Regions from separate parts of the Neobacillus sp. DZ-9 genome, predicted to be linked through region 2. Evidence: riboswitches for the same ligand, from Rfam matches in the RefSeq annotation. Region 2 holds a riboswitch; the other holds the start of a gene.

Region 1 (16,358 bases), on a different contig from region 2:
TAAGGATATAAAATGAACTTAAAAAGTAAAACGAGCCAAAGCCCATTTTTGCAACTAACAAGCCTACAACGAATGAACCTAATCCAATTCCAGTATCAAATATCGATAGGAAGGTTGCAGTTGCAAGCCCTCGTTTTTTAGGAGGGGCATCTTGAAGGGCAATGGTTTGAAAAGTTGGAAAAAGTGTTCCCCACCCTAAGCCGATCAATCCAGCTGAAAATAGGAATGTGCCGGCTGTACCACTATTACTTAATAGAAACATCCCAATGGCAAATAAAACAATAGAAGGGAAAACAATCACGTTTGGACCACGGAGGTCAAACAATTTGCCAGTAAAAGGTCTTGAGATTAAAAGAACAACTGCATAAACTACAAAGAATAAGCTTGAAACGGCTGATAAATGAACTTCAGTTGCATACACATTGACGAAGGAAAGAATCGATGAATAAACAAGTGCAAAGAATGCGCCAATTAGTGAAATGGGAACAGCTGAAGCTTCAAAGAAATTACGAAATGAAAAAGTCGAATAAGCGACTTCCTGCTTAGGTTGTTCTCTCTTCTCTATTTTTACAAAGAATCCAGCAATGAGCGATGCTAACGCACCAATTATACTTAGTGTAAATAATACTTTCGTTCCCCATTGATTCATAGCAGTAATACCTATAAATGGACCGAGGACCATTGCAAGATTGGCCGACATAATAAAATAGCCCATGCCCTCGCCCCTGCGTGAATTCGGAATAATATCAGCGACAATAGTACCAGCGGCTGTTGTTGCCATTCCAAAACCAATCCCATGCAAAAAGCGAATGGTCAGCATACCAGAAATTGTTTTTGGAAAAAAGTAAAATAGCGAGGCCGCAAAGAATATTATAAGGGCTGTTAAAAGAATTTTTTGATGGCCAGCCCGTTCGAGCCATTTGCCGGCGATCGGACGTGAAATGATGGCAGAAATCAAGAATACTGTCGTCATCAGACCTGCTTCAGAAGCGCTGCTATGATATTCCTGTAGTGCGAAATTTGGCAGAGTAACAAGTAAGAAATAAAAGGTTAGAAAAAGAAAAAAGTTACTTAAGGAAATACTAATAAAATCCTTCGTCCATAATTTTGTTTTATCCATATGTTGCACTCCTTATTTAAGCTGCTGTAACCAGCTTTTTTGCAAACTTAATAGCTCTTCCTGTGAAGATAGTGGAAAATTATCTAATAAAAATTCATTTGATTCAAAAACGGCTTTTTCCCAATTTGGGTATTCAGACAATGCCAGGTCAGTTAATTGAATGATTTTCTCGCGCTTGTCTTTGCCTTGCACCTGTCTGACATATCCTTGTTTAACTAGTCGCTGAATGGTGCGGGTCATTGGCGGTGCTTCGACAAACAGGTAATCACATATTTCTTTTTGAGATAAGGAACCTTTTGTTTTTAAAACGAAGATGACCGACCATTGTGAGCCGTATAATCCTAATGGCTTCAATGCCTCATTCAGTTTATTGGTAAGATGACGTGAAAGCTGATGCAGTGTATGGAACAATTCGTGGGTATTCAATGTGGATTCACTCCAAAAATAATTAGTTACCTAGGTAACTATATTCCTTTAATTGAAAAATGTCAAGGTAAGTGTGTTTTGTGGAATATAATAAAAAATCCGCGGAAATATAATCCGCGGAAAAAAATCATCTAACTAATTTATCTCAAAACATTAAAATACCTAGCTTCTGGATGTGCAAACACCATGGCTGAAACAGAAGCCTCAGGTTCCATCATGCAGCCTTCAGTCAATTCAATACCGATTTCTTCAGGTTTAATTAGTTTAAATAATTTTTTCTGATCTTCTAAATCAGGACAGGCCGGATAACCGAACGAGAATCGCTGACCTTGATATTTTGCGGCGAACCGGTCTTGCATTGTAAAGTTTAGTGGATCAGGGAAGCCCCAGCGGTCACGCATCTGCCGGTGAATTAATTCGGCAAAACCCTCTGCTGTTTCTAGTGCCAATGACTGAAGTGCATGACTTTCAAGGAATCGACCTGCGGCTTTAAATTCGTCAGCTTTCTCACGAATGCCTCTTCCAGCAGTGACAGTGAAGAAACCAACATAATCCTTAACTCCACTATCAACCGATTTAATAAAATCCGCCAAACAAAGATGAGGCTCAGACTCTTGTCTAGGGAAATCAAACGTTTCAATGATTTCCTCTGGATTTTCCGGATTATAAATATTTACCTTATTCCCTTCTGATTGAGCAGGGAAAAACTGATAAAGAGCTTGAGGTGTAATCCAATTGTTTGCAGTCGCATCAGCAAGCAATTGATCAACCACTTCTTTTACTTTTAAAGCTTTTTCATCTTTTTCAGCGATTAATTTGGCGATTTTTCCTTTAACTCCAAGGTGATGTCCAATAAGCATTTGCATATTTATATAAGGCTCAATATGTGATAAAGAATAAGACCTTAAGATATGTCTTTTTGTATCCATTGGAGTAAAAACTGGCACTTTTGTAGAAACAGATGGCTTTGGTTTTACGGCAACAGACACAGCAGACCGACTTGGAATATCTCTTGGAATTTCAGCTGCTGCCAATTTTTCTTGTTTTTCAACAAGGAGTTTTTGATGTTCTTCAGGTGATTGCAGCTGATTAGCAAGTGACAATCCGGTCATGGCATCTTTAGCATAAAGCACTAGTCCATCGTACTCTTTAGCAATTTTTGTATCTGTAAACTTACGGGAAAGTGCAGCACCGCCAACTAGAATAGGCATGGAAAGTCCTGCTTCCTTCATGTCTTGTGCTGTTAACACCATTTGCTGCGCCGATTTTACTAGCAAACCAGAAAGTCCAACCATATCTGGTTTTTCATTTTTGATAGCTTGAACCAATTCAGTCGGAGTCACTTTAATTCCTAAGTCAACCACATTATAGCCATTATTGCTCAGAATGATATCAACAAGGTTTTTCCCGATGTCATGAACATCACCTTTAACCGTTGCTAATATAACTTTCCCTTTTGATGCAGAGACATCGCCTTTTTCCATGTGGGGCTCTAAAAAAGCAACTGATGCTTTCATTACCTCAGCACTTTGCAGTACCTCAGCCACTATAAGTTGATTGTCATTAAAAAGACGGCCAACTTCCTTCATGCCGTTCATTAACGGACCATTAATTATATCAAGTGGTGCAGGGTACACCTTAAGCGCTTGATCCAAGTCAGGAAGCAAACCTTCTTTTGTGCCTTCAACAACATAATACGAGAGACGCTCTTCTAGGGTCATATCTGGTAAAGTACTCTTTGCTTCTTTCTTTTTGCCACGATAAAACTCCGTAAAAGTAGCTAATGTTTCATCTGTTGTCGTAAATAAAAGATCATCTGCTAACTTTACTTCCTCTTTTGAAATAGATGCAAAGCGTTCAAGCTTCTCAGTGTTTACGATGGCATAATCGAGGCCAGCCTGTGTACAGTGATATAGGAACACAGAATTTAATATTTCTCTTCCAACTGGCGGTAAACCGAAAGAAACATTACTTATTCCAAGTATGGTCTGAACTCCGGGAAGCTCCTCCTTAATTAACCTAATCCCTTCAACTGTTGCCTTAGCAGAACCAATGTATTGCTCATCTCCCGTACCAACTGGAAAAACAAGTGGATCAAAAATTAAATCCTGGGATTTAAGACCGTATTTGTTCACCAAAAGGTCATGGGAACGTTTGGCAATCTCAAGCTTTCGTTCTGCTGTAACTCCCATGCCTTTCTCATCAATGGTACCTACGACTACTGCAGCGCCATATTTGTGTATTAATGGTACAACCGCTTCAAAACGCTCTTCTCCGTCCTCAAGATTAATCGAATTAATAATTGCTTTACCTTGAGAATATTTAAGCGCCTTTTCAATAACCTTTTCATCGGTAGAATCTATAACAAGAGGAACCTTAACCTTCTTTACTACCTCCTTAATAAAATTCTCCATATCAACGATTTCGTCACGGTCTGGATCAGCAAGGCAAATATCAATAACATGCGCTCCGCCCTTAACCTGCGCGCGGGCAACTTCAGAAGCTTCTTCAAATTTTCCTTCGGTAATTAATCGTTTAAATTTACGAGAGCCAATTACGTTTGTCCTTTCACCAACCATGATAGGTCTTAATGTAGGATCATCATAAACAAAAGGTTCAATACCAGAAACCATGTGTACAGTAGATTGTTTTGTTTCTCTAGGTTTAAAGTTTTTCATAGCCTCAGATATTGCTTTAATATGTTCAGGTGTGGTACCACAACAACCCCCGACTATATTAAGCCAGCCATGAGCAGCAAAATCAGATAATTTTTTCGCCAGAATTTCCGGCGTTTCGTGGTAGTGTCCTTCTTCATCTGGCAAACCGGCATTAGGGTAACAGCTTACTGCTGTTGTAGCAAGCTCTGATAAAGAACGAATATGATCCTGCATGAACTCCGGTCCTGTAGCACAGTTTAGTCCAACGGCAACAGGATTCATATGCTCAATCGATATAAAGAAAGCCTCAATTGATTGTCCCGCAAGAGTCGTTCCCATTGGCTCAATCGTTCCTGATATCACAATTGGAAGTGTTGTTCCGGTCTTGGAAAAAGCACTTTGGATCCCTGCGAATCCAGCTTTTACATTCAACATATCCTGGCTGGTTTCAAGAAGGAGCAGGTCCACACCGCCATCAATTAAGCCTAGAGCTTGTTCCTCGTAGCTGGCTGTAAGTTCATCAAAGGTTGTTCCGCCTGTAACGCTTAACGTTTTCGTAGTGGGCCCCATAGAACCAGCAACATAACGAGGCCATTCTTCGGAATAAACTTTTTGCACTTCGCCAATTGCGATCATTGCAGCGATTTTATTAATTTCATAGGCTTTATAGCCGAGTCCATACTCATCAAGGACGATGCTTGTAGCGCCAAATGTATTTGTTTCAATGATGTCGGCTCCAGATTCAAGATATTCCCGATGTATGTTGGCAATAACAGAAGGGGCGGTCAGATTCAGGTTTTCATTACATCCTTCCAATTCCTCACCGCCAAAATCATCAGCGGTAAGGTTGACACGCTGGAGCATTGTTCCCATAGCTCCGTCCATAACGAGGATTCGTTTCTTTAACTGATCAGTAAATGATGTTTTCGGCAATGTTGTTCCTCCTCACTTCACTTGCCCGCTGATTGGCATATTGAGCAAGCTCAGCGGTTAATTCATAACGTAAAAACGGTGTAATTAAATAAATCCCGTTGAATAAATCTAATGCTGCATCAATTAATGACTTTGTTATGTCAATTCCCAGGCGGGTTGCTGCCAGCGGATTATCGTTCATATTGGCCATTTGTTCACGTATGGAATCAGCAATTTTGATCCCCGGTACTTCATTATGAAGGAACTCTGCATTCTTGCTGCCTGTTAACGGCATAAGGCCAATATAGATAGGTGCATCTAAATGCTTCGTATTTTCATAGACTTCAAGTAACTTTTCTTCTGAAAAAACAGGCTGAGAGATAAAGTAATCGGCCCCGAATTCAACCTTTTTCTCCAATCGCTTGACAGCTTTTTCAAGCGAGCGGACATTGGGATTAAAGGCAGCAGCAATGCTAAAAGCCGTTTTCTGTCCCAAGTCCTTTCCGGAATATGACAAGCCTTCGTTCATTTGCTTAATCATTTTGATTAGTTCAAATGAAGACACATCATAAACGGAAGACGCACCCGGAAAATCTCCTACTCTTGCTGGGTCGCCTGTAATGGCTAAAACATCATGCATACCCAGCGTATGAAGGCCCATTAAATGGGATTGCAAGCCGATAATATTTCGATCTCGGCAAGCGATGTGGATAAGCGGCCGCATTCCTAATTGTTCTTTCACTAGATATCCCAATGATTCATTGGAAATTCGAACTGTAGCAAGAGAATTATCCGCCAGAGTAATAGAATCAATGCCTGCTTCCTTCAACGCTTTAGCCCCTTCGAAAAACTTTGTGGCATCCAGCTTTCTAGGTGGGTCTAATTCTACAATAACCGATGTTCTCTCTTTCACAATTTCTTGCAGAGGAGTGTGCTCCCTTACTGGTGGTTCAACAATGATCTTCTTTGGTTTTAATTGTACTATTTTTTCAGTAACCGGAACACTATTCTTTAATTCTTCTGCAAAAGCTCTAATGTGTTCAGGCGTTGTTCCGCAGCAGCCGCCAAGCAGCCGTACTCCCTGTGTACGGAACGCTTTTGCGGAATTGCGGAAATAAGTTCCATCTCCCTCGGTATAATGGAACTTTCCATCCGTATAGGCAGGGAGACTAGCATTTGGATAGGCGGAAAGAAAGGCACGTTCAGGCAATTCGACCTGCTCCAAAGCTAATAACATATGATGGGGGCCAAGCCGGCAATTAAGACCGACGATATCCGCTCCAAGAGCTTCAAGTCTTTTTAATGCGTCATTGACAGGAGTCCGGTCCTGTAAAAATCCAGGCTCTTGATGGGATACCTGCGCAATAATCGGTAGCTTTGTTTCCTTTCTGGCTATGGTTAGAACCGTTTCAAGTTCTTCAAAATCGTAAAAGGTTTCAAGCAATAATCCATCCACACCTTCAAGAAGGAGGCAATATAATTGCTCCCGAAAGCTGCGCTTTAATTCTTCTAACGTAATGGAATCTGGCTTAACACCTCGATTTCCACCAATTGTTCCAAGAACGTAAGTACTATTTTGGGCTGCTGCCTTTTTGGCAATAGAAACTGCAGCACTGTTAATTTCCTTAACAGAATCCTCTAAACCATACCTTTGCAGCTTTAAATAGTTTGCGGCATAAGTATTAGTTTGAATAACGTCAGCACCGGCATAAATATAAGCCCTATGAATATTTTGGATGTGGTCTGGCTGGGAAAGGTTCAATTCCTCTAAACAACTATCCTTACCGAACGAATACAATAATGTACCCATGGCCCCGTCGGCTATTAAGATTTGATTTTTTAATTTTTCTAAAAAGCTCATATACATTCTCCTTGTTAATAAACCAAATCATTTTGGTACTGCTTCGCTAGGGCCTGTGAAAAATCCTTTATTATGTCATCAGGGTTTTCTAATCCAACAGATAGCCGCAGCAAACTATTTTTGATTCCACGCTTTTCTCTTTCTGCCTGCGGCATGGCAGCATGGGACATTTTTGCCGGATACGATAAAATCGATTCCACTGCGCCAAGGCTAACTGCAAAGACAGGGATTTTTACATTTGAAACAAACGAGCGGACCGCTTCTTCATCATCCAGCTCAAACGATAAAACAGCGCCTGCTCCCTCAGCCTGGGACTTCTGTAATTCAAATTCAGGGTGGTCTTCCAAACCAGGATAATAAACCTTTTTAACAAGCGGATTATCCTGTAAAAACTGGGCAATCTTTAATGTGGATTTTTGGGAGTGCTCCAACCGGACATGAAGCGTCTTCAGTCCTCTAAGCACCAGCCAGGCATCTTGAACTCCTAGAACAGCACCGAAGGAATTTTGTAAGAAATATAGCCGCTTTGCCAAATTTTCGTCCTTTACCACAGCAAGGCCAGCCACAACATCACTATGTCCGGATAAAAACTTGGTCGCACTATGGAGAACAACATCCGCGCCTAGCTCTAAAGGCTTTTGTAATGCTGGTGTAAGAAAAGTATTATCCACAAAGGTTAAAGCTTTAATTTCTTTCGCAAGCACACTAATTGCCTGAATGTCCGTTACTTTTAATAAAGGATTCGATGGAGTTTCCACATAAAATGCCTTCGTATTCGGTTTAATGGCTTGTTTCACTTGATCCAAATCAGTCATATCGACAAAAGTATGCTCAATTCCAAAACGAGTAAGCACCTCAGTAACCATACGGAACGTACCGCCATAAACATCTTCAGTGATCACAACATGATCACCAGAAGATAAAAGTAGAAATGCAGTCGAAATCGCAGCCATTCCGGAAGAAAAGGCAAAGCCTTTAATTCCGCCTTCGAGCTCCGCAATCACATCCTCAAGCGCTTCACGAGTTGGGTTTAAACTGCGGGCATAATCATATTTTCCGAAACTATCAATATCAAATTGATGAAAGGTTGATGCATGCTGAATCGGTACACTGACAGCTCCTGTAGCGGGATCAAATTTATGCCGGTTATGAAGAAGCTTCGTTTCAAAACAATATTCTTCAGTCTCCATTACACAATCACTCCTTCGTTAACTTTGGCTAATGCCTGCTCCAAATCAAAAATGATATCCTCCGCATCTTCAATCCCAACAGAGAAACGCAACAAACGATTACATACACCGGACTGAATTCTAATTTCTTCTGGAATATCCGCATGGGTTTGCGTTGCTGGATAAGTGATAAAGCTTTCGGTGCCGCCTAAGCTCTCAGCAAAACTAATCAGTTTTAAATTTTGTAAAAATGGATTAACCCACGATTCGTCTTTAACACGGAAGGAAACCATTCCGCCTCTTCCTGGATAGAGGACATCTGTTACTCCTTCATGATTAGAAAGATATTCAACCACAGCCTTTGCATTCTTCTCATGCTGTTTCATCCGAAGCGATAAAGTCTTCATTCCGCGCATTAATAACCAGGAATCAAAAGGACTTAAGACAGCACCCGCGCCATTATGATGGAAGGCCAATGCTTCACAAAGTTCTTTGCCTTTTGCGACAACTAGCCCGGCAAGAACATCATTATGTCCGCCTAAATATTTCGTTGCACTGTGGATAACGATATCTGCACCAAGTGCAATCGGCTGCTGCAATAGAGGAGTATAGAAAGTATTGTCAACAATCAGGAGAATCCCGTGCTTTTTGGCAATCTTGGATACTTCAGCAATATCGGATTCCTGCATAAGCGGATTGGTTGGAGTCTCAAGGAAAATAGCCTTTGTTTGCGGAGTAATTTTCTTTTCGATCTCTTCCGGACAACACGTATTCACATATTGGCTGTTCAAGCCCCACTTTTTATAGCCTTTTTCTAATAGACGGTAGGTTCCGCCGTATAAATCCTCGCTTACAAGCCATTCATCACCGGATTCAAATAAGGCAAGAATCGTTAATATAGCGGCCATCCCAGAGCTGCAGGCAAACCCTTGATCAGCGCCTTCTAAATCCGCGATTGTCTTTTCAAGAAGCTGGCGTGTTGGATTTCCGGTTCTGATATAATCAAACCCAGTTGATTGCCCAATCCCCTCGTGGCGGAAGGCAGTTGAAAAATAAACAGGCGGGTTAACGGTTCCAGTTACAGTCTCACTTCGATTTCCAATTTGAGCTAATTTCGTATCAATTTTGTACATAATGCACACTCCTTGTTTATATAAATAAAAAAAGCCTTCTTATAAGAAGAAGACTTTTGCTAAACGACCACATTGTCATTCTTCTTATCTAGCAAATTAACCAATAATTTGCAGGACTTAGCACCTTTTCAATGAAAAATACATTGAAGGTTGCTGAGGTGTCTTCGGGCCATTCCCTCAACCTCTCTTGATAAGAAAATAAATATTTTGACTTTTTATAAAATTTACTACAAAGAGGACATTGTGTCAATTGGTTTTTTAACCATTTAATTGATTAAAGCGCTTTCATCTTCTTTTTTCCCAGTTTTTAAATTTAATAAAGTTTATATATTCTTTAAAGTCATCCTTATTCATGCCATCATTAATGGCTTTTTCGATAATAAATTGCCACTCCTCGTCCAGTAGTTCCTTCCCATTTGGACTCGAAGGATTATCAGACTGATCCAATCCCGTTAGTAAAAACTCCATGGAAACATCTAAAGGCTTTGCCAGCTTCATTAAAAAATGAATAGAAGGGTTTTTATTAAGATTACGCTCAATATAGCTTAAATAAGATTTAGAGACATTTGCTAACTCTGCCAGCTCTGTAATCGAAAATTTTTTTTCTTCTCTTAATTTCTTTATACGCTCTCCAATCATAAGTTTCTCCTCATTACCATATTTATTTTATATGTAGTAAAAATGTTATAAATCTAGCAAGTTAACTGTTCGCTCAAACGAAAAACATTATTCAATTAAGCATTCTTTGGTAAAAATAGTATACTATATAATTCGTTCTATTTAAAGAACATATTTATATGAAAATGCAAAAAAATGATAGATATATGCTGGTTATCATGGAAAAGTAAACGAATTTCAACTTTTTTTAATTTGCATTTTTTTATAAAGGGATTATAATGTTCTTTATACAGAATAAACTTATAGCTGGAACAAAAAAATTAAAGGGTAAAGGTAAAAATTTTTTTATCTGAATTGTTCTATATTAAAAACGAGGTGTTCTATTAATAATAGGTGATGTCTTCTTACCATTATCAATGAAGGCACTCGGTCATGCTGTGGGTTGCAAAATACCTTAGACGCGTTTCGTCGTCGGGAGTGTGATGTGAGGGAGGGTTTGATGCCCTACTATTACCGATTAAAGATTTTGATGATCCTTACTTTAAGAAGATGGATAATCAAAATCTTTAATTTTAATTACTCTATTCAAAGGGGAGAAAGTATGACTTACCGACAGAGAGTGTCTCTATTTTTTTTAGTTGATTCCTGTATTGTCTTAACCGCAATTTTTTTCAGCAGATTCTTGGTAGATGCAACTGTACATGTCATTACTTTTTCGATTATTGTCACTTCTTTAACTATCCTAGTTAGCCATCACCTATTCTCGCTATATTTTAAACTGTATAAAAAAGCTTGGGAGTATGCGAGTATAGGAGAATTGCTAATTATATTTAAGGTGGTAACTGCATCAATTATTGTGGCAGCTTTACTTCAGAAGTTTTTCACTCTTGAAATACAGTTTCGTCTACTAGTAAACACATGGTTTCTCCATATTTTTTTAATTGGTGGATCCCGTTTTTTTTGGAGACTGTACCGTGATTCGCTTATTAATAATAACCATAATAAAAAACGGACTTTAATTGTTGGCGCGGGTTCAGCAGGGACAATGGTGGCCCGGCAGCTCATTAAAAATCAAGGGGCGGATCTATTTCCTGTTGGGTTTATTGATGATGATCTTCACAAACAGCAATTAGATATTTTAGGAATACCAGTTGTTGGGGGAGTAAACTCTATTGTTCAGGTTGTTAATGAACTTCGCATTGATAATATTGTTATTGCCATTCCTTCATTAGGCAGAAAAGAGTTAAATATTATTTTTCAGGAATGTGCTAAAACACCTGCTAAAACGCAAATCCTACCTATGCTTGAGGATATAGTCACGGGGAAGGTTTCAGTTAGTCAGTTCCGTGATGTTCAAGTAGAGGATCTATTAGGCAGAGATCCTATCGATTTGGATATTGAAAAGATTTCATATTACCTTACAGATAAGACAGTGTTGGTGACGGGGGCGGGCGGCTCAATTGGATCAGAAATTTGCCGCCAAATTGTACAGTTCAGGCCCAAAAAGTTGATTCTATTAGGACATGGTGAAAACAGTATTTATAAGATAGAGATGGAATTGAAGGAAGTATATACTGATTTATCCATTGAATTTATTACTGAAATAGCTGATATCCAGGATGCAGAAAAAATAGACTTGGTGATGCGTACTCATCAACCGGATGTAGTTTACCATGCAGCCGCCCATAAACATGTACCTTTGATGGAACGTAATCCTGAGGAAGCTGTAAAAAATAATGTTATTGGAACAATGAATGTTGCAAATGCTTCAAGCTGGAATGGCGTCAAAACCTTTGTCATGATCTCAACGGACAAAGCAGTCAATCCAACAAGTGTAATGGGCGCAACAAAAAGATTGGCTGAAATGGTCGTGCAGTCCGTTGGTAAGGGAAGTAAGACGAATTTCGTTGCAGTTCGGTTTGGCAATGTGCTTGGGAGCAGAGGCAGCGTCATTCCCTTATTCAAAAGGCAGATTGAAAAAGGCGGACCGGTTACCGTTACTCATCCAGAAATGATTCGTTATTTCATGACGATACCAGAAGCCTCAAGGCTTGTGATTCAGGCAGGAGCTCTTGCTGAGGGAGGGGAAATATTTGTTTTAGATATGGGAGAGCCAGTAAAAATTGTCGACCTTGCACGAAATCTAATTAAATTATCCGGAAATTCTGTTGAAGAAATCGGAATTGAATATACGGGGGTGCGTGCGGGTGAGAAGCTTTTTGAGGAGTTGTTAAATAATGATGAAGTTCATAATAAACAAATCTATCCGAAAATTTATATTGGCAAAAGCTCAAAACTATATATACAAGAAATAGAAGAATTTCTTACTATCTTCTCAGGCCTTGAGAAAGAGGAAATTAAGGAAAGGCTTATTCAACTTGCCAATCAAAAAGAGGGTAAGTCACAAATTTCTATTTCGGTATAACAATCATATGTACTGATTCCTGGAGATGGCAATTAAATAATCCTGATGGGTATATTGATGAACAAAAATTTCCAGAAGATTCCCAGATAGCCGGAATGATAATTAACTAGAATTATTTTTGTCATGTGAATTTATTTCTTCCTGGAAGAACCCGGAATAAAAGTATGAAATGCAAGATGATTGGGGGCCTATAATTTGGTAGTTAAAACAAAGCAAAGGAGAATTTTTCTTTCCCCGCCCCATATGAGCGGAAGAGAACAGAAATATATTAATGATGCATTCGCATCAAATTGGGTTGCACCTCTAGGTCCAAATGTCGATGCTTTCGAAATGGAAATAGCCAGATATACTGGTGTCAAGAGTGCTGTTTCTGTTAGTTCAGGAACCGCTGCGATTCATTTGGCACTTTCTTTATTGGATGTCCAAAAAGGAGATACCGTATTTTGCTCAAGTCTTACTTTTGTAGCGTCCGCCAATCCAATCTTATATCAGGGGGCAGAGCCAGTATTTATTGACTCAGAACCGACTACCTGGAATATGTCTCCATCAGCACTGAAGGATGCATTTGTGAATGCTGTTGCTTCCGGTAAACTGCCAAAAGCCGTCATCGTCGTAAATCTTTACGGACAATCTGCCAAAATGGATGAGCTTGTTTCCATTTGTCAGCAATACAGTGTTCCCATAATAGAGGATGCTGCAGAATCCCTTGGTGCCAAATATAAAGGAAAAGTTAGCGGTACATTCGGAGAATTTGGTATTTATTCGTTTAATGGCAATAAAATTATTACAACATCGGGCGGAGGCATGCTTATTTCTAATAATTCTGAAGCAATAGGTAAAGCCCGGTTTTTAGCCACTCAATCGAAGGATCCTGCTCTGCATTATCAGCATAGTGAAATCGGGTATAACTATCGCATGAGCAATATTTTGGCTGGAATCGGCAGAAGTCAATTAGAGGTATTAGGAGAAAGAGTCGATGCCAGAAGGAAAATCTTTGAAACTTATCAAAAGGAATTAGCCCAGCTTCCCGGAGTTTCGTTTATGCCGGAATTGGCCGGAACTTTTTCGACTCGGTGGTTAACGGCATTAACCATAGATGCAAATAGACTCGGTGTTACCAACGAAGAATTACTATCGTCATTAGATTCGGAGAATATTGAGGCTAGACATGTTTGGAAGCCGCTCCACATGCAGCCGCTATTCAGTAATTGCAAGTACTTTCCGCATTACAAGAATGGGAGTGTTTCCGAAAAGCTTTTTAAAACGGGAATATGCTTACCATCCGGTTCTAGTATGACAATTGAAGAACAAATGAGAGTGATTAACTGTATCAAAAAAAGAGTAAAACAAATAAACTTTTTGTGAGGAGAAATCTTAAGTATGAAAAGATTATTGATCGTTGGTGCCGGAGGTTTTGGTAACGAAGTATTATTTTGGGCTGAGCAAATTCAAAAAGAGAATATCTTATGGGAGGAAATAGCTTTCATTGATGATAACCCAGATGCTCTTAATGGATTAAGTATTGATAATAAGGTCGTATCCTCAATTGAGGAATTTGAACCTCAAAAAGAGGATTATTTAGTATGTGCGATTGGGAACCCAAAGGATAAACTTCGTATTTGTAATCAACTTTTACAAAAAGGTGCTAAATTTACAAATTTAATTCATCCTACAGCAGTAGTTGCAGAAAATGCTGTTTTAGGGACAGGTGTTATATTAGCTCCTTATTCAATTGTTTCTAACAACAGTGCTATTGGTGATTTTGTTACATTAATGAGCTTCTCAATTATAGGACATGATGCAAAAGTAGGCAGTGGCTGCACTATTTGTGACCATTGTAATGTAATGGGAAACGTTAGTATAGAAGACTCTGTTTTTCTTGGCGGAAGTGCAGCCGTTTTGCCAAGTATTCATATTCAAAACAATGCAATAGTAGGTGCAGGAAGTGTAGTAACACGTAAGGTAAAAGAAAATACAACAGTATTTGGCAATCCAGCGGTTAAGGTTAATTAAGAATTTAAATTTAGAAAGGGAGATCAAAATGAAAATAGAGGAATTTATTCAAAAAATCGCTGAGGCTTTATATGAGGAGGAAAATGTATTAACAATTGATACTGTTTTAGATGAATTGGATGGCTGGGATTCCTTGGGCAGATTGGAGATTTTTTCTCTTATTAAAGAGGAGTTTGAAAAAAGTATAGACCCAGAATCCCTTAGAAACTGTCAAAAAGTTGGAGACATTATTGATTTAGTGGAAGACGGTTTAAAAGTTTAAAACGATTCATGTACCATTAATTATATTTTTATTTCTCTTCACCAAAATTTCGGTATTATGTTCGCCCCCTAAGTACACTTTCAAAAGGGGAAAATTGGCTTTTGATATCAGAGATAAATTGTTTTGGCTTCTTTAAGGGTTTAGGATTATTCGCAATGAAAAAGAATAATTTGTAAGAGGAGAAATATAATTTGAAAATCAATGCACTAGAATATTTAAAAGAGACGGCAATAAAATATCCTAATAAGCCAGCAATCATTGATGGGGAAAGAAGTATCACGTTTCATGAATTAGAATTAAAATCAAAATGGTTAGGATTTATTATACAAACAAAAACAAAAAGTCGTAATCTACCAATTGCTATTTTTTTGCCAAAAGGATTGGATGCCATTGTTTCCTTTATGGGTACGATCAACAGCGGGAACTTTTATGTACCTATGGATGTGAAATCCCCTGAAACAAGAATAAATGCAATATTATCTAATCTTAATCCATCAATAATAGTTACAAATAAACATTATAGAAGTATTTTACTTTCATATGGTGTAGCTGAACATCTATTTGTACAAGTTGAGGATATAGATGAAGAACCGGATAATTTTGCAATGTCTTTTGAAGAGCATATTTCATTTAATATGATCGATACAGATCCGATTTACACAATTTATACCTCTGGGTCAACGGGAGTTCCAAAAGGGGTTGTCATTTCACATAGAGGTGTTATCGATTATATTGAATGGGCAAAGATAACTTTTAATATAGACGACAAAACGATTATTGGTAATCAGGCACCTTTTTACTTTGATAACTCAACTCTGGATATTTATCTTTCCATGGCTGCCGGTTGTACTTTAGTAATCATTCCGGAACAGTATTTTGCATTTCCTATAAAATTAATGGAATACATTAACGAACTAAATATTAACTTCATATTTTGGGTTCCTTCTATCTTAATAAATATAGCAAATTTTGATATTTTAAGTCAAATGTCGAATTTTAGCTTAACGAAAATTCTATTTGCCGGAGAAGTAATGCCTACTAAGCAGCTTAATTATTGGAGAAGAAATTTACCTAGTGCCTTATATGCTAATTTATATGGCCCCACTGAAATTACTGTTGATTGCGCATATTATATAGTTGATCGCGACTTTGATGATAATGATCCATTACCAATAGGCAAGCCGTGCCGTAACAGTAATATCATTATTATAAATGATGATAACAAAGAGGCTGGGGTTAATGAAATTGGGGAGTTATGTGTAAAAGGTAGTTCTTTAGCTTTGGGCTATTGGAATGATCCGGTAAAAACGAATGCAAGCTTTATCCAAAACCCCTTAAACAGTAACTATCAGGAAAAAATTTATAAAACCGGTGATTTAGTCTATATAAATGAATATGAAGAAATCATTTATGTTGGTAGAAAAGATACACAAATTAAACATATGGGTTACAGGATTGAACTTGGGGAAATAGAAATGGCAGCTATAAGCCTGGACTCCATTTTTAATGCATGTGTTCTATATGATCATGAAAAAAAGGGAATTGTTTTAGTATATGAATCAGAAAATAATTTAGCTGTTTCTGATATTAGAAGACAATTGATGAATTTGGTACCTAAATATATGATACCAACTACAATCATCCAATTAGATCATTTGCCCTTAAATCCAAATGGAAAAATTGATCGGGTTTTATTGAAAGAGATTTACATGAACAGAGGATTTCCTATTGAACAAAGGTAATCTAAAAGCAGTTAATGATT
Region 2 (16,358 bases):
AATCGTTTATCTAGAAAAAAGTGGAAGTTTTGGAATTAAGTATTTTCATCCAATATCTTATTTAAACCATTTAAAAACATCTCAATCTGTGACCTGCATCACACATTAAATGGGAGATGTTTCTAAAATGTGAACAGGGTTTTTATCCTATTTTGAAGGTGATTTTAATGAGAAATTGATGTCACATGTGATTTTTAGCACTTTTGAAAGTAATTTGATGCAGAAAAAAAGATCCCTCAAAGAAAAAAAATGAGGGATCTTGCCATTTTTATTATGACGATTGTCTTATTCTTGATGCATTTTCGATTTTACTGGCTGGCCGCCTGAATTTTCATATTGCTTTTTAGCCTGCTTTACGACATCAACATCTTGTCCGAATTCAATATCTTGATTATTGATACCATTTCGTGTTTTTTGTTCGGGGTTTTGTTGTTTTGAACGTTTTTTCAAAAAGTTTCCCTCCCTTAATTCCCTTGCAGGATCAAATTGTTTTGAAGCTGTTGAATTTGCAGCCTCATTCTGTGAAGCTGCTCCCGCTGCTGGGAATTTGCACTGTGGGCCATTGTTGCAATATCTTGGTAGGTTTCTTCAAGCGTTTGTAAGGCTTTAGTGTAATCGTCGTTATTATAATGCTCTTGAAGGCTGCTTTCCTTGTATTGATCCTGGGCATATCGAATAGCATCCTCACATTGCTGCATTAATGTCTCCATGGATTCACGAGTTGCCATCTTTAGAACCCCCTTCTTCTCTTTAGAAGCACACTGCTTCATTTCTTATTCTGTTCTCCATTCGCTTTCCTATGACAATGAACGATTTGATAAATGTTGGGAATTCTACTGTGATAAACTCAATGGATAAGCTTTTCACTTCATGTTAAAATCAAAGTTATGCAAACTTTTTTAAACTTGAATGTTGATTTGCACTCCATCAACATTATTTCAAAATAAAGGAGGTTTTCTGATGCTTCAGACTAAACCTTTTCCATATGCATCTGATAATAAACGTTATCATACTTGGAATTATCACCTTCGAAATCAATTTGGTCATAAGGTATTTAAAGTCGCGTTAGATGGTGGCTTTGACTGTCCTAACCGTGATGGCACGGTCGCCCATGGCGGCTGCACCTTTTGCAGTGCTGCAGGTTCCGGAGATTTTGCCGGGAACCGTGTCGAGCCACTTGAAACACAATTCAACAAAATTAAAGATAAAATGCATACAAAATGGAAGGATGGCAAATATGTGGCCTACTTTCAGGCCTATACTAATACTCATGCTCCTATTGAGGTACTGCGAGAAAAGTTCGAGACTGTGTTAAAGCAAGAAAACGTAGTAGGTCTCTCGATTGCTACCCGTCCCGATTGTCTCCCTGATGATGTTGTCGAATATTTAGCGGAATTAAACGAACGAACCTATTTATGGGTTGAGTTAGGCTTACAGACGGTTCATGAACGTACGGCTTTACTGATCAACCGGGCACATGATTTTCAATGCTATGTAGATGGTGTCAATAAGCTAAGGAAACATGGTATTCGCATTTGTTCGCATTTAATTAATGGTTTGCCGCTAGAGACGTATGACATGATGATGGAAACGTCGCGGGAAGTTGCCAAATTAGATGTACAGGGAATTAAAATTCACTTGCTTCATCTTTTAAAAGGCACTCCAATGGTGAAACAATATGAAAAGGGCATGCTCGAGTTTCTTTCGCAAGAAGACTATGTAAATTTAGTTTGCGATCAATTAGAAATTTTACCGCCGGAAATGATTGTCCATCGAATTACAGGTGATGGACCAATTGACTTAATGGTTGGTCCGATGTGGAGCGTAAACAAATGGGAAGTATTAAACTCGATTGATGCGGAACTAAAACGCCGGGAAAGTTGGCAAGGTAAATTTTATCAAGGGGTTTAAATCGATGAAAATGGAACGAATTCTTCCGTATGCAAAAAGCTTACTTAAAAAAGCTATTCAAACCGGCGATGTTGTCGTGGATGCTACTTTAGGAAATGGACATGATACGTTATTTTTAGCCGATTTGGTTGGTGAAACCGGTAAAGTGTTTGGATTTGATGTTCAAGAGGCGGCTATCCATGTCAGCAATGAACACCTAAGCGCACACGGAATGTCAGAGCGTGTAACCCTCTTTCATGGAGGTCATGAGCATTTATTTGAAAAAATACCAACGGTTTATCATGGAAAAATTACCGGGGCCATTTTTAACCTAGGTTATCTCCCTGGCAGTGATAAATCAATTGTGACCCAGCCAGAAACGACTATTGCTGCCATTGAGCAATTAATGAAGATTATGGCACCTGAAGGAATCATTGTTCTTGTTATCTATCACGGTCACGAGAAAGGGGCCGTTGAACGGGATTCCCTACTTCAATATTGCCAAGAAATAGACCAAAAAACAGCACATGTCCTTCAGTATCAATTCATCAATCAACTGAATAACCCGCCGTTTATTGTTGCAATTGAAAAAAGGTAAAAACCAGGCCACGCCTGGTTTTTTATTTAATCATAAGTCTAGTTACAAAGGATGGCACCGATTTTTGCAGTGAACGGTAGGCAAGTCCATTGAAATAAAAGAAATAACTTATCCATCCGCCAGATTTGATAATTCCTTTTGCCAGTTTACGTACATTTTTCTGTTTTCGGACTTTCGAATCAGATAAATATATCCCCAATAGGCCGCGATTAATTAGCTGATGGAATTTTTTATGGGGAAGGAATTCCGTATGTCTGTCAGCCTCCGTAACAAAATGCTTTAACCGCTTAAAAAGCGTTTCTTCGCTTTCATAATAAGAACAAAAGTTCAAATCGCCTCCGGCAACGTCCTCCTCTTGGTCGATAAAATAATCCAAAAGGATATGCAAGCCTTGAATATAGGGAAAATAACCCTTTCGAATGTTTTCGGCGTCACTAGCCTGAAAATCTTCCCTCATCGCATAAGAAATCAGACAAAATATCCCTAATGTTGAACCAGAACAGGCAGAGAATTCATACCATTCCATTGGCGGCAATTGATTTTGATGGCGATGAAACCAATTTTCAAGACGCGGCACTCGTTCATCTTTCGCAACATGTTTATGAATTTGCAGATCACAATAATATTGGCACAGTTCAAGCAGATAATCCTTTATCAATTCATAATGTGGAACATCTCTTAAAATATCGCGGCAGGCTTCTGATAAATCATTCAAATAGTTATCATCATCCTGATCCTCGCGAAGCCGGTAATAATTTTTCTTTTCCGCATCTAATATAAGTGCATCGCGCATTGATTCATGAAGGGCCGCAAAATCATCGGGATCTAGTGAGGTGCTTCGGTCACATAGATTATCAAGATAGTCACTAATCGTTTGATAAGCAACAATAAACTTGATTGCTTTTTTATAATGCTCACCTGAAGTGATAGCTAGAATACTTCCTCCCTCACAATGAAAGGTTTTATGCTCAATACTAGCTAGAGCCTGAGTTCTTAATTCAGGGTTCGGAATTTTTTCAGCTCGGCTTTTCCAATAAGCCAATTCTTTGTGTACGGCTGGAAGTATTTTTCGATAAACCCTGGACATAAGGGTGATTGGCTTCATGGAATACGACAACCCTTTCTATACAATATAACCAATTGCTTTTAATTGACTAATAACAAAATCCTTAGCGTATTCAAATACCTCTTCACGCTCAGGTTCATTAAAAATTTCATGGTAGTATTTTGGCCATTCTTTAAACCTTTTTTCTGATAATGGGACATGATTGAACCATTCCTTAACGGTTCCTTTCTTGACAATTTTGTCATCCCCGCCTTGCATAAGAAGCATCGGAATATCTTGAGTTTGTTCAAGCTTATGGAATGCCTCCTTCATAGCCGCAGCAAGTTCACGATACCATCTTATCGAAACCTTTGTCACATAAAGAGTATCATTGGAATCAGCTTCCCGTACGTCTGCATTTCTCGTCGCCATGTGAACGGTTAAACCTGAATTAACCCTGAAAGAAGGGAATACGACATTTAACCCATGTGAAACAAACTCTAAAAATTTTGAAGGTGTATTTACAAGGCCTAAGCATGGTGATGATAGAATAACCCCTGCAATATTTAATCTTTCTTCCTGCAGAAGACGGATTGAGATCAGTCCCCCCATACTATGGCCCAGTATAAACACTGGTAAATTATAGCGGTAGGCTGCCTGTACCCAATCCTTCACTTCAATTATGTAATCATCGAAGGAATCGATATGACCGCGGTTGGCTCGTGTTGTCATACCTTGCCCAGGAAGGTCAGCCATAATGACATGAAAGCCTGAAGAACGCCACATCTCAATCAGCCACCCGTACCTGCGATGGTGCTCCATTGCCCCGTGTACCATCACAATGACCGCTTTTGCATCCCCTTCTGCTTCCCACTTCCACATACTTTTATATCCCCCTAAAATAGTTGAAAATAATAAAAAACTTTAGCTTTGAAAAAGGCTCCCAATCTTCGCTACAATAGAACTATCATCAAGGCTATTTTCGCAAAGATTGTTGTTTTTCGTATAGGTTCATCAACCCGTATAACATGATTCTTTCGTGGCATCTTTTCGTATGAATATTTGCGAAGAATTGCCTAGAAACTTTGTAAATGACCCTAAATAAGTTCTAAAAGCAATAAAGTTTACGAAAAAGAGCCATTATCAAAAAAGGAGCTACTAGTATGATTTATCCCTTTAAAGATAAGTATCCGTTAATTGCCGAATCGGCCTTTATCGCAGATTATGTCACGATTACAGGCGATGTTGAAATTGGCGAAGAATCCAGCGTTTGGTTTAATTCCGTCATTAGAGGCGATGTTGCCCCGACAAAGATTGGCAATAAAGTAAATATCCAAGATAATTCTATCTTACACCAAAGTCCCAATAACCCGCTAATTTTAGAAGATGAAGTAACGATTGGGCATCAGGTGATTCTTCACAGCTGTATCATCAGAAAACGGGCCTTAATCGGAATGGGGTCCATCGTTTTGGACCAAGCTGAAATTGGTGAAGGGGCCTTTATAGGGGCCGGAAGCCTTGTCCCGCAAGGAAAAAAAATTCCCCCTAATACATTAGCATTCGGCAGGCCGGCTAAAGTTATTAGAGAATTAACTCCAGAGGATATAGATGATATGGAAAGAATCACAAGAGAATATGCTGAGAAAGCGCAATATTATAAGTCCTTACAATCATAATAAGAAAAGCGGAAGCGCCTTGCTCAGGGGCGACAAGCATAAGACGAGCCGGCGGAAAGGTTGCTTTTTAACCTTTTCGACGGATTGGCTTATGACCTCGAGCCCCTAGGCGCTGAAGCTAGACATAAAAAATGCACCCAAATATTTCGGGTGCATTTTTTATAGTTAGTTTTTCAGTGTTTCAAGAGCTTTTGCTGCGGCATATTCACGCTGAAAAGAATAAACGTCTTCGACATATACTTGATGCCATACCATAAACATAAGCACTGTCCAGATTTTCCGGCTGTTATCAGCTTTGCCTTGGCAATGGTCCTCAAGCAGTCTTAACACATATTGTTTATTAATTAAGTGTTCTGTATTGCTTTCGCGAATGATTTTCTTTGCCCAATCATTCATTTCGTTCTTTAACCAGTGACGGATTGGCACTGGGAAGCCAAGCTTTTTACGATTCAGTACATGTTCTGGAACAACGCCCTCAGCTGCTTTACGTAAAATATACTTCGTTGTACCATTAGCTGTTTTTAAGCTTGTTGGAATTTTTGAAGCCACTTCAAATACAGCTTTATCAAGGAATGGAACACGCAGCTCCAGCGAATGTGCCATCGTCATTTTATCAGCCTTTAATAAAATATCTCCACGCATCCATGTATGAATATCGATGTATTGCATTCTGTCAACAGGATCATAGCCTCTGGATTCTTCGTAAAGAGGTTTTGTAATGTCTGTATAGTTTAATCCTTGACGGTACACATTTAAAAGTTCCCGTTTTTCCTCTTCCGTGAACATTTTGGCATTTCCGATATAGCGTTCTTCCATTGGTGTCACGCCGCGTTCGATAAAACTTTTGCCTTTCGTGCCTTCGGGCATCATATTAGCGATCCCTTTTAATAGCACCTTACCGACTCTCGGAATTTTATTAAATACCTCTAACGATTGCGGTTCGCGGTAAATATTGTATCCGCCGAACAACTCATCTGCACCTTCACCTGAAAGTACAACCGTAACATGCTTCCGCGCTTCGCGAGCTACAAAGTATAACGGTACGCAGGCAGGGTCTGCAAGTGGATCATCCATATGCCACATGATTTTTGGAACTTCATTCATATATTCCTCTGGAGTAATCACATAGCTGATATTTTCCACGCCCAGCTTTTCGGCTGTCTCTTTGGCAACATCAATTTCACTAAACCCATTATGCTCAAAGCCTACTGAGAAGGTTTTGATAGCAGGATGAAATTGCTTGGCGATGGACGCAATTATTGAAGAATCGATTCCGCCGGAAAGGAAGGAGCCGACTGGAACATCGCTTCGCATATGCTTCTCGACTGAATCAAATAGGATGTCACGAATTTCTTTGACGAAATCATTTTCTGATTTCTGAACTGGCTTAAAATGGGCCTTCCAATAACGCTTCATTTCCATTTTAGAGCCGATTTTCTTTGTAAAATAATGTCCGGGCTCGAGCTTGTTAATTCCGTCTGACAGGGTGTTTGGCTCAGGGACAAATTGATAGGTTAAATAATGCTGTAAGGAATCATAATTTAGCACATCGTTTTCTAATGCAAGGAGAATACTTTTTTTCTCGGAAGCAAAGAACGTTCTTTCGCCGTCTTCAAAATAGAAGAACGGTTTGATTCCAAACGGGTCGCGTGCCCCGTAAAGCGATTGCTCTTGTTTATCCCAAATGACAAAGGCAAACATGCCGCGCAGCTTTTCCACTGCTTTTTCCTTCAAGTGGCTGTAAAGAGCGATAATAACCTCTGTGTCTGAACTTGTAGCAAATTTTAAGCCCTCATTGAGAAGCTCTTCACGAAGCTCTACATAGTTATAGATCTCGCCGTTAAAAATGATCCAATAGCGCTCATTTTCATAGGTCAGCGGCTGGTGCCCTGATTCAATATCAATAATACTCAAGCGGCGGAAGCCAAATTGAATATGGTCATCATAATAAAAACCATCATCATCAGGCCCACGATGGGTTATAATATCGTTCATATTTTTAAATTGTTGTTTTTCTACATCACTATAGCTTTGTGTTTTGTCGTGTACACAACCGATAAAACCACACATTATGTACCTCACCTACTCCAGTTCAAAATATCCTTGCTAAAAACATACTCTCTAATACTACCACTTTTTTATAAAAATGGAACTGTGAACTTGAGGAAAATCAAGTACAATCATTTTTCACTTCTTTCGACCTACTTAAACCCCGCTTTGCATTAAAATAGACTCTAATAATATAAAAGGAGTTACATATTTATATGCAACTCCTTATCAGGCTAATTATAGATTTGCTTGCTCACGTAATGTTTGAGCTTTATCGGTACGTTCCCAAGGAAGATCAACATCTGTACGGCCAAAGTGTCCATAAGCAGCTGTTTGCTTATAAATTGGGCGGCGAAGGTCGAGCATGTTGATAATGCCAGCTGGGCGAAGGTCAAAGTTTGCACCTACAAGATCAACTAAAACATCCTCGCTTACTTTACCTGTGCCAAAAGTATCAACAGAAATGGAAACTGGTCTTGCTACACCGATTGCATAAGCAAGCTGTACTTCAACCTTATCAGCAAGACCTGCTGCAACGATATTTTTTGCTACATAACGTGCTGCATATGCAGCAGAACGGTCAACTTTTGTCGGATCCTTACCAGAGAAAGCACCGCCGCCATGACGAGCATATCCGCCGTAAGTATCAACAATGATTTTGCGTCCTGTCAAGCCTGCATCCCCTTGTGGTCCGCCGATAACAAAACGGCCTGTCGGGTTAATGAAGTATTTTGTATTTTCATCAATTAGTTCATTTGGAACAACTGGATTGATCACATATTCTTTAAGGTTTCGCTGGATCTGCTCAAGCGAAACTTCTGGGTGATGCTGCGTTGAAATAACAATTGTATCTATGCGAACTGGTTTGTCGTTCTCATCATATTCAACGGTAACTTGTGTTTTACCATCCGGACGTAGATAAGGTAGAAGCTCCTCTTTACGAACTTCTGTTAAACGGCGTGCCAGCTTATGAGCAAGTGAAATTGGAAGAGGCATTAACTCTTTTGTTTCATTACATGCAAAGCCAAACATTAAACCTTGGTCCCCTGCACCAATTGCTTCGATTTGCTCATCAGACATTAGTCCTTCACGAGCTTCAAGCGCTTGGTCAACCCCCATTGCAATGTCTGGAGACTGTTCATCGATCGATGTTAATACGGCACAAGTTTCCGCATCAAAGCCGTACTTTGCACGAGTGTAACCAATTTCTCTAACTGTTTCGCGGACAATTTTTGGAATATCCACATAAGTAGAAGTGGTGATTTCCCCAGCTACAAGTACTAAGCCTGTTGTTACGGAAGTTTCAGCCGCAACACGGGCATTAGCATCCTTTGCTAAAATAGCATCTAAAATGGAATCAGAAATTTGGTCACAGATCTTGTCAGGATGACCTTCAGTTACTGATTCAGAAGTGAACAAACGACGTTTTGTTGACATCTGAATTCCTCCTATATTATTAAATAAAGTGAGGTTATGTGTGGGGCTATGTTACCTTGTTAGTTTAACCTCGGGTTGATACGGAACTCATTCCCTTAGTAGTATGAAATAAACACGGGTATTTTATTAATAACAGCTGTTATTAATAAACCCGGCTGAAGATTCTCACGATGGAATAAAGAAAAAGCGATTATGGAGCACAAAAACAAAAAACCTTTCCATCTCATGAGGAAAGGTTGAGTGCAAATGTTTGCGTGCCTTTCACTCTTATCGTTCAAGGCCAAGCCTTGCCTCAGGTTTAGCACCTTTGCCCGAAAAATAAAACAAAACCATTCTTCGTTTGCAGGTTGCTGGGTTTCATAGGGCCTGTCCCTCCACCAGCTCGGGATAAGAGAGTATCCGTTCAAATTAAAATCATACCCTACAATATCGAACGGTGTCAATCGATATTTATGAAACTTTTACCATGCAAATGACTTTAAACATAAAAATATTTTAATTTCATGATATAAATATTTTCTTTTTGCGCATTCCCTGAATAATGTATAAAATACAACTTGAACTTACTAAATAGTATAGACTAATTTTATAAATGTGTTATACTAATTGATATAATAATCGCCATTTGAAATTAAATAAAAAGGATGGTTAATTAAAAATGAATTCTGTTCATATTCCCAATGAATTAAAGCAATTACTTAAAGAAAATAATGTCCAAGTTCAATTATCAGTTCCTCAGCTAGTTGAAAAAATTCTAAACCGAAATGAAGGATCCTTAACTTCAACTGGTGCAGTTCGTGTTTCCACAGGCAAGTATACAGGACGTTCACCACAAGATAAATTTATTGTCGTTGAAAATTCAACAAAGGATAAAATCGCTTGGGGATCCAATCAGCCTATTTCCGAAGAAGTATTTACTAACCTCTATCACAAGGTATTAGAGTACTTAAAGGAACAAAATGAGCTCTTTGTATTCAAAGGTTTTGCCGGAGCCGATAAAAAATCGCAACTGCCAATTCAAGTCGTAAATGAATTTGCTTGGCATAATCTATTCGCTCACCAGCTGTTTATTCGTCCATCAGAAGACGAATTGCTTGAACATGAAGCAGGCTTTACGGTAATCTCTGCTCCTAATTTCAAGGCAGACCCAGCTGTAGATGGCACAAACTCAGAAACCTTTATTATTATTTCATTTGAACAACGCATTGTGTTAATCGGCGGAACAGAATATGCCGGTGAAATGAAAAAATCAATTTTCTCTGTGATGAATTATTTGCTTCCTGAAAACAATATTTTTTCAATGCACTGTTCTGCAAATGTTGGGCTTGAAGGGGATGTGGCGTTATTCTTTGGATTGTCCGGTACGGGAAAAACTACCCTTTCAGCAGATCCTAATCGCAAGCTTATCGGCGATGATGAGCATGGCTGGTCTTCCAATGGCGTCTTTAATATTGAAGGCGGCTGCTATGCGAAATGTATTAACCTTACCCGTGAGAAAGAACCGCAAATTTTCGATGCCATTCGTTTCGGTACTGTGCTTGAGAATGTTACGGTTAACCAAGAATCCAGAATCCCGGATTATGATGATGGAACATTAACTGAAAATACTAGAGCAGCCTATCCAATTCAAGCTATAGACAATATTGTTCTGCCAAGCGTTGCAGGACATCCAAATACAATTGTATTTTTAACTGCAGATGCCTTTGGAGTATTGCCTCCAATTGCAAAATTAACGAAAGAGCAAGCAATGTACCATTTCTTAAGCGGTTATACATCTAAGCTTGCCGGAACCGAGCGTGGAATCACATCTCCACAAGCAACCTTCTCTACTTGCTTTGGAGCGCCTTTCTTGCCGCTTCCTGCAACTCGTTATGCTGAAATGCTTGGAGAAAAAATTCTTGAACATAATGCCAATGTCTTTTTAGTCAATACAGGCTGGACTGGCGGCGAATATGGTGTCGGAAACCGTATGAAGCTTTCTTATACACGCGCAATGGTTCAAGCGGCACTTGAGGGTGAATTGAACCATGTAGAAACAGTCAAGGATGAAATCTTCGGCCTGAACATCCCGCTTCATATTGCCGGTGTTCCTGATGAAGTTCTTCAGCCAAATAAAACGTGGGCAGACCCAGAAGCCTATGAAGTGAAAGCAAAAGAACTTGCTGCTAAGTTCCGTGAAAACTTTAAAAAGTTTACGAATGTTGCTGCAGAAATCGAAGAAAAAGGCGGACCTATCGCTTAAATACAACGAGCCCTTATCAATTTGATAAGGGCTTTCTTACTTCCACTTCTTCTGATTTTTGTAAAATTGTAAAACGGTATTTGCCGCTTTTATTAAGGTTGAAATCTCCTTGATACATCGAAATCTTTTTTCCATCCGTTGTCGTGTAATCTGTTTTATCTTTAAAGGTGAATTCGGATACCTCTCCATTTTCTAAAGCAAATATCTCTAATTTTAATTCAGAAGGAAGGTTATCTCCCTCTACCTCAATGGAAACATCCTCGTAGAAACCAGCGTGTAAATCTTCTTGTGAAATCATCAAAGTAGAATTACCAACTTTAACGTAGGGCTCTTTTACATAGATGGAAAATTCGCCGATTTTTTTATTGCCTGCAGTGAATTCAAGATTCCATATTCCGGGTAAATCAAGCGATTTAAAGCCAGTCATTGCATGACCGTCTGCACCATACATTCCACCTGAAATGACCGTTGTTGTCAGATGTTCTTTTACCCCAGTTTTTACATGTACGGCATCAATTTTAAGAGGCTTATTTGCAAAATCTTTTTGATAGTCGCCCCATAAATAAACGGCTATCTTCGATACACCCCTTTGGTCCTTCTCTATCCATTCCAATGGAGCCAGCAGGCTTACCTTGTTAGGAATACCAAAATTACTATCTGCATAAAGAGGAGAGCCGTCCGTATCCATAAGTGCAAAATATTCACCTTGTTGTACTGCCTTGGTTCTTCCAGAGCCAGTAATTTGTGAAGAAGAATCTTTTTTTTCAGTAAAATAAAGGAGTGGAGCTAGTAATACAAGGACAAATACGGCAGCCAACGCTGCCAGTCTTTGAAAGTTAAATGGTTTTCTATGTTCTCTAGTACTTGCCTCATCAATTACCATTAACATATCCGTTCTCTGTTTTGTTGTTAATTCATGCTTTGGAAAATTTGAGAGCATCTCTAATAAATCTTTATCAGATAATTTCCTCAAAGTACTCCCCCTCCTTCAGACACTCATTTAATTTTCTCACTGCCCGATGAAATGTTACATTCACTTTATTTTCTGACCAACCGAGAACTTGGCCTGCTTCCTGTGAAGAAAGTTCGGCAATCCCCCTAAGTATGATTACATCGCGATAATTATCTTTTAGTTTGTTTATCGTCTCGTATAATTTTGCATATTCGAATTTCCTAAGCAGCATTTCCTCTGTAGGCTCAAGGCGTTTTGGTGATTCATTATCTAAAAGCTTTTTAAGCTTTTGCCAAACGGATCTTTTCCGGTAAAAATCTATGGCTGTATTTCTCGCGATTGAAATCAGCCAGGTTTTCGGGCTCGATTCATTTTTATATCGGCTATAGGCTTGAAACGCCCGCAAAAAGGTCTCCTGAACCAAATCCTCAACATCCATCGCTCCTGTATAATAGACTAAATAATTTGTGACATCTTTTTCATATTGAATGAACCATTTTTCAATTGGATGAGCTCGCTCCAACCTTGCTCCCCCCTCTAACAAAATACTTATGTTTAAAAATTTTTTATAATAATAAGACGTTTCATTCTTTTTAATTCTTACACTTTCTTTAAAAGCTGTGTTAAACTTTCCGGAAGCTTGAATTTTTGATGGTGACGGGCTTTATGAGCCGTTCATAACGACCGGCAGCTTGAATTTTTGATGGCGACGGCTTTATAAGCCGTTTATAACGACCGACAGCTTGAATTTTTGATCGTGACGGGCTTTATAAACCGTTCATAACGACCGACAGCTTGAATTTTTGACGGTGACGGGCTTTATAAGCAGTTCATAACGACCGACCGCTTGAATTTTTGACGGTGACGGGCCTTATAAACCGTTCATAACGACCAGCAGCTTGAATTTTTGATCGTGACGGGCTTTATAAGCCGTTCATAACGACCAGCAGCTTAAATTTTTGACGGTGACGGGCTTTATAAGCCGTCCATAACGACCGATAGCTTGAATTTTTGATGGTGAAGGGATTATGAGCCGTTCATAACGACCAGCAGCTTGAATTTTTGATCGTGACGGGCTTTATAAGCGGTTCATAACGACCAGCAGCTTGAATTTTTGATCATGACGTGCTTTATAAGCCGTTCATAACGACCAGCAGCTTGAATTTTTGACGGTGACGGGCTTTATGAGCCGTTCATAACGACTAACCGCTTGAATTTTTGACGGTGACGGGCTTTATAAGCCGTTCATAACGACCGTCCGCTTGAATTTTTGATGGTGACGGGCTTTATAAACCGATTATAGTGACCGTTCAATATAAAAAAAGACCTTCGCGGTCACTGTAAGCTTTTCACAGTAACCATAAAAAAAGCAGGCATCTATCAGCCCGCTTAGTTCGTGGAATTCAATGAAATTAGTTGATACGTGATGGTTGTGCTGTTCTTTTGCCATTCTACTTTTTTTATCATTGCGGTTCCGTTTGAATCGCTTTCGATTGTTTTTCTCACATCAATTGGAATCTCAATTGGATAGAGTCTGAATCCTTCCTTTTCTAAAGTAAATAGGTTTTCATCTACTCGCTTCTCTCTACCCTTTGTCACAATCATCGTATTTAATTCAAGAGGCATACCCATCAAAAATCCGCTCCTCTGCTCTTAATAATCATATTTTATCATTTATTGCCATTGGATTTCATCCACTTCGTTAAATCTTCAACCACTTTTCGATTATTGGCTGGGGGAAAATAATGCGTAAATTGCTCAAAGTACCAGCAAGCCACATGCTTGTCCAATTCCCTTAGCCTTTTTTCCAGGCGGTAAGCATGCTCAACAGACACATTGTGGTCCTTAACACCATGAATAATCAGGACTGGAGAAACAAGGTTTTCAAGCCCATAAAGCGGAGTTCTGTCTTGATACCGTTCTGGATATTTTTCAGGTGTCCCGCCAATTACCCTTTTCATCATTCTTCGTAAATCATTCCGTTCATAATACGTCAGGGCCATGTCACTGACACCCCCCCAAGTGACAACAGAAGCTGCATCAGGAAACTGAATCCCTGTTAACAACGCCATCACACCGCCGCGGGAAAACCCAAAAATGTGGATAGCCTGAACTCTAGGTAAAGATTTCAACAACAAATACGCTGAAAAAGCATCCAGCCTGTCGTCACCGGCAAAATCTTCATTGCCCTCTCCGCCTTGATTTCCACGATAATATGGAGCAAACACGATAAATCCCTCAGCGGCAAACTGAGCAATCCTAGAAGGTCTTACCTTACCGACATTTTTAATCCCGCCGCGTAAATAAAGAAAACCATCCATCCGGCCTGCACATATTGGTTCCGCAAGCATCCCCTTTACCCGTAACCCACCAGATAGATATGTAATTACTTTTAATTCCACCTTTGGATTAGGTGAAGGAAACCGCTGTATGTCTAAGATTTTTCCATCATCAAGGTTCAACTCTGTCATCTATCCTTCCAAATTAATTATCACTGGGCATTCACACATTTTTTTCCTTTTCATACATTATCATAGGCAATACGCCCAGATTGAATGGTAAATAAGGAGGTTTATACATGAGAAAATGGCTAAAATTCAGTTTTTCCTTTCTCCTCATTGCTATACTGATGTTTTCACTCGCAGCTTGCAATAACAATGACACACCTAAACCAACAAAACTAGAAAAAGTAAGGATCGCAGAGGTTACCCGCTCTATTTTCTATGCCCCTCAATATGTTGCTACTTCTAAAGGCTTCTTTAATGATGAAGGTCTTGACGTCACCATTACCACGACCCCCGGCGGCGACAAAACGATGACGACTCTTATCTCAGGGGGTGCAGATGTTGCCCTAGTCGGCTCTGAAACATCCATTTATGTATATGCTCAAGGTTCCAATGACCCGGTCATCAATTTTGCACAATTAACACAAACAGACGGAACCTTCCTGGTTGCGAAAAAGAAAAACGATAATTTTTCATGGGAACAATTAAAAGGATCTAACTTCCTTGGTCAGCGTGTCGGAGGCATGCCACAGATGGTCGGTGAATTCGTATTAAAGAAACACAGCATTGACCCTCATAAAGACCTTAACTTAACCCAAAACGTCGATTTTGCCAACATTGCTAATGCCTTTGTCTCCTCTGACAATTATGACTATGTCCAATTATTTGAACCAACCGCCAGCATTTTTGAAAAAGAAGGAAAAGGTTATATTGTTGCTTCTTTTGGTAAAGAATCTGGCCATGTTCCTTATACAACCTTTATGGCGAAAGATAGCTATATGAAAGAAAACAAAGCTACGATCGAAAAATTCACAAAGGCCATCTACAAAGCGCAGCAATGGGTGCAAACGCATAGTGCTGAGGAAATTGCTAAAGCAGTAGAGCCTTATTTTCCAGATACCGATTTTGAGATTATGAAAACCGTTGTTGACCGCTATAAGAGTCAAGGCTCTTATGCCACGGATCCTGTTTTAGACGAGGAAGAGTGGAATAACCTCCAAAATATCATGAAGGAAGCTGGTTCACTTCCGAAAGAAGTAGATCATAAAACACTTGTAAATACCGATATTGCTAAAAAAGTAATGAAAAAATAAATAGGAAAGGGAGGCCGTCAACATGAGCTTCTTGCAGGTTCAGGATATTCATCACACCTATTTCACCAAAGCCTCTGCCACCACGGCCCTCTCCGATATTTCACTGATGGTTGAGGAGGGAGAATTTGTTTCCTTCCTCGGCCCTAGTGGCTGTGGAAAGACAACCCTGCTCTCGATTATTTCCAGTCTTTTGAAACCAACCCAAGGAACAGTTCTTTTAGAAAATAAACCGGTATCTACCTCTAAAAATGAAATCGGCTATATGCTTCAACAGGATTACTTGTTTCCTTGGAAAACAATTGAAGAAAATATTTTATTAGGCCTTAAATTATCAAAACAGCTCAATGAAAAAACAAAGTCAGCGGCACATAGCCTATTAAATCAAATTGGGTTAGCTGGTGTGGAAAAACAGCTTCCTAAGCAACTATCGGGTGGGATGAGGCAGCGTGTCGCCCTTGTCCGTACGCTGGCGACAGAACCAAAATTGCTGATGCTTGATGAACCATTTTCTGCCCTTGATTATCAAACAAAGTTAAAGCTAGAAGATTTAGTTTCCCAGACGTTAGATGAATTCGGGAAAACGGCCATACTAGTAACCCACGATATCGGCGAAGCCATTGCTATGAGTGATCGAATCTTTTTATTTTCAGCAAAACCCGGAAGAATTCATAAAACGTTTGAAATGCCCGAAGAGCTTCGGAATCTTTCTCCTTTTGATTCAAGAAATCATGAAGCCTTTCAAGGCATCTTTCAAACGATATGGAAGGAGTTGGAGTCACTTGAATCAGGAAAAATATAAGGTGGGACTCCTCCATAAAAGCTACATTCATTCCTTAATAATTGAAAAACGGTGGGTACGATTTTATCAGTT

The links. Region 2 has a riboswitch for S-adenosylmethionine ahead of metK (methionine adenosyltransferase). Riboswitches for the same ligand answer to the same signal wherever they lie in the genome.
Region 1: another riboswitch for S-adenosylmethionine. It lies ahead of AC59HZ_RS21325 (methionine biosynthesis PLP-dependent protein); the one in region 2 lies ahead of metK (methionine adenosyltransferase).

What each region holds. Positions count from the first base shown of each region.
Region 1 covers NZ_JCAIOL010000008.1:53,651-70,008, reverse strand. The annotation lists gene AC59HZ_RS21350 (MFS transporter) at 1-1,120, opposite strand, end outside; gene AC59HZ_RS21345 (MarR family winged helix-turn-helix transcriptional regulator) at 1,133-1,546, opposite strand; gene metH (methionine synthase) at 1,687-5,136, opposite strand; gene AC59HZ_RS21335 (bifunctional homocysteine S-methyltransferase/methylenetetrahydrofolate reductase) at 5,114-6,976, opposite strand; gene metC (cystathionine beta-lyase) at 6,991-8,166, opposite strand; gene AC59HZ_RS21325 (methionine biosynthesis PLP-dependent protein) at 8,166-9,278, opposite strand; SAM riboswitch class I at 9,360-9,475, opposite strand; gene AC59HZ_RS21320 (helix-turn-helix domain-containing protein) at 9,564-9,917, opposite strand; gene AC59HZ_RS21315 (polysaccharide biosynthesis protein) at 10,498-12,321, shown strand; gene AC59HZ_RS21310 (aminotransferase class I/II-fold pyridoxal phosphate-dependent enzyme) at 12,517-13,686, shown strand; gene AC59HZ_RS21305 (acetyltransferase) at 13,702-14,334, shown strand; gene AC59HZ_RS21300 (acyl carrier protein) at 14,363-14,596, shown strand; gene AC59HZ_RS21295 (amino acid adenylation domain-containing protein) at 14,788-16,338, shown strand.
Region 2 covers NZ_JCAIOL010000001.1:24,319-40,676, reverse strand. The annotation lists gene AC59HZ_RS00220 (glycogen biosynthesis protein GlgD) at 286-450, opposite strand; gene AC59HZ_RS00215 (YtzC family protein) at 465-728, opposite strand; gene mnmL (tRNA modification radical SAM protein MnmL/YtqA) at 961-1,911, shown strand; gene mnmM (tRNA 5-(aminomethyl)-2-thiouridylate-methyltransferase MnmM) at 1,916-2,488, shown strand; gene tbcS (tetraprenyl-beta-curcumene synthase) at 2,511-3,605, opposite strand; gene AC59HZ_RS00195 (alpha/beta hydrolase) at 3,612-4,415, opposite strand; gene AC59HZ_RS00190 (gamma carbonic anhydrase) at 4,697-5,209, shown strand; gene asnB (asparagine synthase (glutamine-hydrolyzing)) at 5,375-7,279, opposite strand; gene metK (methionine adenosyltransferase) at 7,496-8,695, opposite strand; SAM riboswitch class I at 8,960-9,089, opposite strand; gene pckA (phosphoenolpyruvate carboxykinase (ATP)) at 9,354-10,937, shown strand; gene AC59HZ_RS00170 (hypothetical protein) at 10,954-11,910, opposite strand; gene AC59HZ_RS00165 (RNA polymerase sigma factor) at 11,894-12,412, opposite strand; gene AC59HZ_RS00160 (DUF2584 domain-containing protein) at 13,279-13,521, opposite strand; gene AC59HZ_RS00155 (alpha/beta hydrolase family protein) at 13,560-14,360, opposite strand; gene AC59HZ_RS00150 (ABC transporter substrate-binding protein) at 14,468-15,487, shown strand; gene AC59HZ_RS00145 (ABC transporter ATP-binding protein) at 15,510-16,286, shown strand; gene AC59HZ_RS00140 (ABC transporter permease) at 16,267-16,358, shown strand, end outside.